One region of the Streptomyces sp. AK010 genome, then DNA from elsewhere that is predicted to be linked to it. Evidence: riboswitches for the same ligand, from Rfam matches in the RefSeq annotation. Region 1 holds a riboswitch; each other region holds the start of a gene.

Region 1 (2,258 bases):
CGGGTGACCATGTGCATCAGCTCGCAGGCCGGGTGTGGGATGAACTGTCCGTTCTGCGCGACCGGACAGGCGGGGTTGGACCGGAACCTGTCCACCGCCGAGATCGTGCACCAGATCGTGGACGGCATGCGGGCGCTGCGAGACGGGGAAGTGCCCGGGGGTCCGGCGCGGCTCAGCAACATCGTCTTCATGGGCATGGGCGAGCCGCTCGCCAACTACAACCGGGTCGCCGGCGCCATCCGGCGGCTCACCGACCCCGAGCCCGACGGTGTGGGCCTCTCGCAGCGCGGCATCACCGTTTCGACGGTCGGGCTCGTCCCGGCCATCCACCGGTTCTCCGACGAGGGCTTCAAATGCCGCCTCGCGATCTCGCTGCACGCGCCCGACGACGAGCTGCGCGACACCCTCGTGCCGGTGAACACGCGCTGGAAGGTCCGCGAGGTGCTGGACGCCGGCTTCGAGTACAGCGCGAAGTCCGGGCGGCGGCTGTCCATCGAGTACGCGCTGATCCGGGACATCAACGACCAGGCCTGGCGTGGTGACCGGCTCGGCCGGATGCTCAAGGGCAGGCCCGTGCACGTGAACCTCATCCCGCTGAACCCGACGCCCGGGTCGAAGTGGACCGCCTCCCGGCCCGAGGACGAGAAGGCGTTCGTGGAGGCCATCGCCGCCCATGGTGTGCCGGTGACGATCCGGGACACCCGTGGTCAGGAGATCGACGGGGCGTGTGGTCAGCTCGCGGCCACCGAACGGTAGTCTGACTGTCGTAAGCACATCTGCATATGCGACACCTGCACCATCCACACCTGCATATTCCGACAGGGGAGCGCCACAGCGCTGAGAGTGCGGCACACGGCCGCAGACCCTCCGAACCTGGCCCAGGTCATTCTGGGTAGGGAGATCGGTCACCACTCGAGCTGTTGCGCCCTGCCCGGGACCACGGAAGTCCCGGGCAGGGCCGCGTCTTCTCCTGGTCACTCCAGGAGGAATCCAGTGAGCACCAAGAAGAAGCGGCTGACGGCTGTTGTCGTCGGGCTCGGCATGGCCGGCACGCTCGCCGCGTGCGGATCGTCCGGCGGTGGTCAGGGGTCCGGCGACTCCAAGACCGTGACGCTCGTCAGCCACGACTCGTGGGCCGTGTCCAAGGACGTCATCGCGGCCTTCGAGAAGCAGTCCGGCTACAAGGTCGCCGTCCTGAAGGACGGCGACGCCGGGCAGGCCGTGAACAAGGCCATCCTGACCAAGGACAACCCGCAGGGCGACGTCTTCTTCGGCGTCGACAACACGCTGCTCTCGCGGGCGCTCGACAACGGGCTGTTCCAGTCGTACGAGCCGAAGGGCTCCGACACGATCAAGGCCGAGTACCGCGTCGACCAGGACGAGCACCGGGTCACGCCCATCGACACCGGCGACATCTGCGTCAACTACGACAAGAAGTACTTCGCCGACCACGATCTGAAGCCGCCGAAGAGCTTCGACGACCTGGTCAAGCCCCAGTACAAGAACCTGCTGGTGACCGAGAACGCCTCCGCCTCCTCGCCCGGCCTCGGCTTCCTGCTCGGCACCGCCGCCCGGTACGGCGATGGGGACACCTCCCGCTCGAGCGCAGCCGAGAGCGGGGGAGGCTGGGAGGGCTACTGGAAGAAGCTCAAGGCCAACGGTGTGAAGGTCGTCGACGGCTGGGAGCAGGCCTACAACGAGGAGTTCTCCGGCTCGGCCGGCGGCAAGAAGGCCAAGGGCGACCGGCCGCTCGTCGTGTCGTACGCCTCCTCGCCGCCCGCCGAGGTCGTCTTCGCCGACCCGAAGCCGAGCGCGGCACCGACCGGCGTCGCCGAGGGCACCTGCTTCCGGCAGGTCGAGTACGCGGGGCTGCTCGGCAACGCCAAGAACTCCAAGGGCGGCAAGGCCCTCCTCGACTTCCTCATCAGCAAGAGGTTCCAGGAGGACATGCCGCTCAACATGTTCGTGTACCCGGTGACCGAGGGTGCCCAGGTGCCGCCGGAGTTCGTGAAGTACGGGCCGCAGGCGAAGGACCCGGAGACCATGGCCCCGGCGAAGATCGCCGACCACCGTGACCAGTGGGTCAAGTCGTGGACCTCACTCGTACTGAAGTAGCCGCCCGGCGGCGGGGCGTGGCGGCGCGGTTCGGCCTGCTGGCCGCGCCCGTCGCGTTCTTCGCGGTCTTCTTCGCCTACCCCGTCGCCGCGATCGTCGCGCGCGGCCTGAAGGCCGACGGGACCTGGCACCTCGGGCGGATC
Region 2 (2,258 bases), on a different contig from region 1:
GAGGATGCCGATCAGCAGCAACGAGATGAGGGTGCCCAGCACGGCCACCGATGTCCGGGCGGACAGGCCGTGGCACAGATACAGGGCGATGAGCATGATGGCGCTGGCGCCCACCACGGCCACGACGAGCGGGTTCGAACCCTGCAGGATCGCGGGCAGGATGAAGAAGTTCAGCACCATGAAGCTGATGGCCAGCGCCACCAGGGCCATGACGCCCCGCAGCCGTCCGACGACCACGACGGCGATCGCGAAGATGCCGGCCAGCAGCCCCATGGGAAGACGGCGGTTGATGTCGGTGACCGAGTACTGCAGGTCCTTCGGCGCCGAGGGCTCGTAGGCGACCACGACTTCCTGGCCCTCTTGCAGCTGGCGGGACTGGTCGGGCTGGACGATCTCGGTGAACGTACGGCCCTTGTCGTCGCCGCTGTCGACCCGGATCGTCGCCCGCTTGCAGCTGCCCTTCTCCTGCTGCACCGCGGAGGAACCCTCGGCGGTGGAGGTGTCGCCGGTCGGCGGGACGCCCGAAGCGCCGGCTTCCTTGCAGCTCACCTCGACCACCTTGGTGACTGTGGCGTCCTGAGTCTGCCGGTCGAAGCCGACACCGGTGCGCTCGTGCGACGGAGCGCCGCCCGGCCACAGCACGGCGAGACCGACCAGGACCGCCGCAGCGAACGGGATCAGGATCGCCGCGATGACCTTGCGCAGATGCCGGGAGACGGGCGTGGCCGGACCGTGGTTGTGGCTGTGGGGGTGCCCGTGCCCGCCACCCGGGGCGGGACCGGGACCGGGTCCGTGCCCGTGTCCGTGTCCGTCGCCCCCGCCGTGACCGTGCCCGCCGCCTCCGCGGGGCCCTGAACCGGGCCCACCACCGGCTCCGTGGCCGGGCCCCTGAACACCGGCGGGACCGCCGGAGCCACCGTGGCCACCGGAAGGACCGGCACCCTGGCCTCCGCCGGAGCCCTGCCCGTACTCACCACCGGGGCCGGAACCGGCACCGAAACCCGCGTCACGCCCGTACCCGAGCCCGGGGCTCTGCCCTCTGCTCGGCCCGTACCCGGCCGGGGCGGCGAAATCATGGCCGTCACCACGGCCGTCGCCGTTTCCGGCGCCGGATCCGCGGGGCGGCTCGGGCGGTGGGTAGGAGGGACGCTGCGTCGTGGTCACCGCCCGATCATCGCAAGAACGACGGGGGCCCTCTGTTCACCGCGCCAGAATTGCCGCTAGCGTGGAGGCACCTTTTGTACACGCGGGAGCTCGGAGCACCGGGCTGAGAGGGCGCTGACCTCCGTCCCAGCGATGTTTCACATGAAACATCGCCGGACTCGAGTGATGTTTCACACGAAACGTCGCCGGACGGAAATCGCTGCGTCGACCGCCGAACCTGTTACCGGGTAATGCCGGCGTAGGGAGTAGGTCTCATGACCAGCAAGGACGCACGCACGCCTGCCTCCGTTCAGGACGAGAAGTCCGAGGAGGCCGGGAAGTCCATCGGCTGGCACAAGGCGTATGTCGAGGGCACCCGCCCCGACCTGCGCGTGCCGGTCCGTCAGGTGCACCTCACCAACGGCCAGTCGGTCACGCTGTACGACACGTCGGGCCCGTACACCGATCCGCTCGTCGACACCGACGTCCGCAGGGGCCTGTCGCCGCTGCGCGAGAACTGGATCATCGCCCGCGGCGACACCGAGGAGTACGCGGGTCGTCCCGTCCGTCCCGAGGACGACGGCATCAAGCACACCTCACCCCGGGGCGGCCTCCGCAACCTGGACGCGGTCTTCCCCGGCCGGCCGCGCCAGCCGCGTCGCGGCAGGACCGGGCAGGCGGTCACGCAACTCGCGTACGCCCGCCGCGGCGAGATCACGCCCGAGATGGAGTACGTCGCCATCCGGGAGCACGTGGCGCCGGAGGTCGTGCGGGACGAGATCGCAGCGGGCCGGGCCGTGCTGCCGGCCAACGTCAACCACCCGGAGATCGAGCCGATGATCATCGGCAAGCGGTTCCTGGTGAAGGTCAACGCCAACATCGGCAACTCGGCGGTGACGTCCTCCATCGAGGAGGAGGTCGAGAAGATGACCTGGGCGACCCGCTGGGGCGCCGACACAGTCATGGACCTGTCCACCGGCCGCAACATCCACACCACGCGCGAGTGGGTGCTGCGCAACTCGCCCGTCCCCATCGGCACCGTGCCGCTCTACCAGGCCCTGGAGAAGGTCGACGGCCGGGCGGAGGAGCTGACCTGGGAGATCTACAAGGACACG
Region 3 (2,258 bases), on a different contig from region 1:
AACGGGGGCCGGTCGTAGGGCTGGTGGGGCTCTGCGCCGATCAGGATCACGTCCCCGGCGAATCCCTGCTCGCGCAGGGCGACGGCGGTCTGCACCCCGGCCATGCCCGCGCCCGCCACGACGACGCGCCGCGGCGCGGACGAACCTGGTTGCTGCGTCTGCTCGCTCACCTGATCACCATAGACACCTGACGCATTGTCAGTCAGTGCTCATGCGCCGTGACCTGCTCCACAACGCTCGTGCCCTCGCCCCGCTGGGACTCCCACTCCCAGGTCTCCTCCAGCCGCACCCGCCCGTCGGGCAGCTCCACGACCGTCGAGACGCAGTGCCCCGAGGAGGTGGTGCCGTCCCGCTTGAGCTGGACGTACCGGAAGTCCAGCCGGTCACCCTTCCGGGTACCCACGAGATGCCCGCGTACGACGTCGCCGCCCGTGTACTCGGCCCAGATCTCGCCCTGCCGCTCGTGGTACGTGAACCGGGTGCGGGTGCCCACCTGACCAGGTGCCTGGTCGGCGACCGGGGCGAGGACGAGACCGTCGAGGGATCGGGCCATGGACGGAGGCTCCCTTACTGCGGGCTACGGCATCGGGCTAGGGTGGCCAACGTAAAGCACTCGCGGGAGCCCGGACGCACCGGGCTGAGAGGGAGGCTGGCGGCCTCCGACCGTACGAACCTGATCCGGGTCATGCCGGCGAAGGGAGGGGCTGGACGCCCATGTCGCCTACGTCCACGTCCACACCATCAGATGTTTTGGTCATCGGGGGCGGGATCATCGGCCTGGTCACGGCCTGGCGGTCCGCGCAACGCGGGTTCACCACCGCCCTCGTGGACCCCGAGCCCGGCGGCGGAGCCGCACAGGTCGCGGCCGGCATGCTGGCCGCCGTCACGGAACTGCACTACGGCGAGCAGACCCTGCTCGGCCTGAACCTCGCCTCGGCCCGCCGCTACCCGGACTTCGCCGCCGAGCTCACCGAGCTGACCGGCCAGGACCTCGGCTATCGCCGCTGCGGCACGCTCGCCGTGGCCCTGGACGCCGACGACCGGGCCCACCTGCGCGAACTGCACGCCCTGCAGCAGCAGTCGGGGCTGGAGTCGCAGTGGCTGTCGGGGCGCGAGTGCCGGCGCCTGGAGCCGATGCTCGCGCCGGGTGTGCGCGGCGGGCTGCGGGTCGACGGCGATCACCAGATCGACCCGCGACGGCTGGCCGGGGCGCTGGTCGCCGCGGGCGAGCGGGCGGGCGTGGTGGTCCACCGGGCATGGGCGGAGCGGCTGACCGTCGTCCGGGACCGGGCCACGGGTGTCGTCCTGGCCGACGGGACCGAGGTGGCCGCCGGGCAGGTGGTGCTCGCCGGGGGCAGCCTCAGCGGGCGGCTCGCGGGAGTCCCGCAGGACGTGCTGCCTCCCGTGCGACCGGTGAAGGGGCAGGTCCTGCGGCTGACCATGCCGCAGCGGCACGGGCCGTTCCTGAGCCGGACCGTGCGCGCGATGGTGCGCGGCAGCCACGTCTACCTGGTGCCGCGCGCGAGCGGCGAGCTCGTCGTCGGGGCGACCAGCGAGGAGCTGGGCTGGGACACGACCGTGACCGCGGGCGGCGTGTACGAGCTGCTGCGGGACGCGCACGAGCTGGTCCCGGGCATCACCGAGCTGCCGCTCACCGAGACCCGGGCCGGTCTGCGGCCCGGCTCCCCCGACAACGCGCCGCTGCTGGGCCCGACCGGTCTGGAGGGGCTGCTGCTGGCCACCGGCCACTACCGCAACGGCGTCCTGCTCACGCCGGTGACCGGCGACGCCATGGCGCACGTCCTGGCGACGGGCGAACTCCCCGAGGAGGCACGCCCCTTCACCCCGAAGCGCTTCAGTCCCGCCACCGCACTCTCGGAGCAGCCCGCATGAACATCTCCGTCAACGGCGAGCCCCGGGACGTCCTGCCCGGCACGGCTCTCGACACCGTCGTGAGGTCGCTCACCGCCTCGCCCTCGGGCGTGGCCGCCGCCCTCAACGAAACCGTCGTCCCGCGCACGCGGTGGCCCGCCACGCCCCTGGCCGAGGGAGACCGCGTGGAAGTCCTCACCGCCGTCCAGGGAGGCTGACCATGGCCGACGATCCGTTCGTCCTCGGTGGTACGTCGTTCTCGTCCCGGCTGATCATGGGCACGGGCGGGGCGCCCAGCCTGGATGTGCTGGAGCGGTCGCTCGTCGCCTCGGGGACGGAGCTGACGACCGTCGCGATGCGCCGGGTGAACGCCTCGGTGCACGGCT

The links. A riboswitch is a leader RNA that binds a small molecule or an ion and turns the genes downstream of it on or off. The one in region 1 is predicted to bind thiamine pyrophosphate.
Region 2: linked by a shared signal. The riboswitch ahead of thiC (phosphomethylpyrimidine synthase ThiC) and the one ahead of HDC93_RS19385 (thiamine ABC transporter substrate binding subunit) in region 1 are both predicted to bind thiamine pyrophosphate.
Region 3: linked by a shared signal. The riboswitch ahead of thiO (glycine oxidase ThiO) and the one ahead of HDC93_RS19385 (thiamine ABC transporter substrate binding subunit) in region 1 are both predicted to bind thiamine pyrophosphate.

Annotation. Positions count from the first base shown of each region.
Region 1 is NZ_JACHCX010000009.1:203,736-205,993, forward strand. It holds gene rlmN (23S rRNA (adenine(2503)-C(2))-methyltransferase RlmN) at 1-756, shown strand, start outside; TPP riboswitch at 811-917, shown strand; gene HDC93_RS19385 (thiamine ABC transporter substrate binding subunit) at 1,042-2,115, shown strand; gene HDC93_RS19390 (iron ABC transporter permease) at 2,154-2,258, shown strand, end outside.
Region 2 is NZ_JACHCX010000003.1:239,769-242,026, reverse strand. It holds gene HDC93_RS07315 (YibE/F family protein) at 1-1,164, opposite strand, end outside; TPP riboswitch at 1,237-1,426, shown strand; gene thiC (phosphomethylpyrimidine synthase ThiC) at 1,419-2,258, shown strand, end outside.
Region 3 is NZ_JACHCX010000005.1:396,426-398,683, forward strand. It holds gene HDC93_RS12930 (NAD(P)/FAD-dependent oxidoreductase) at 1-170, opposite strand, end outside; gene HDC93_RS12935 (hypothetical protein) at 203-553, opposite strand; TPP riboswitch at 606-717, shown strand; gene thiO (glycine oxidase ThiO) at 715-1,893, shown strand; gene thiS (sulfur carrier protein ThiS) at 1,890-2,090, shown strand; gene HDC93_RS12950 (thiazole synthase) at 2,093-2,258, shown strand, end outside.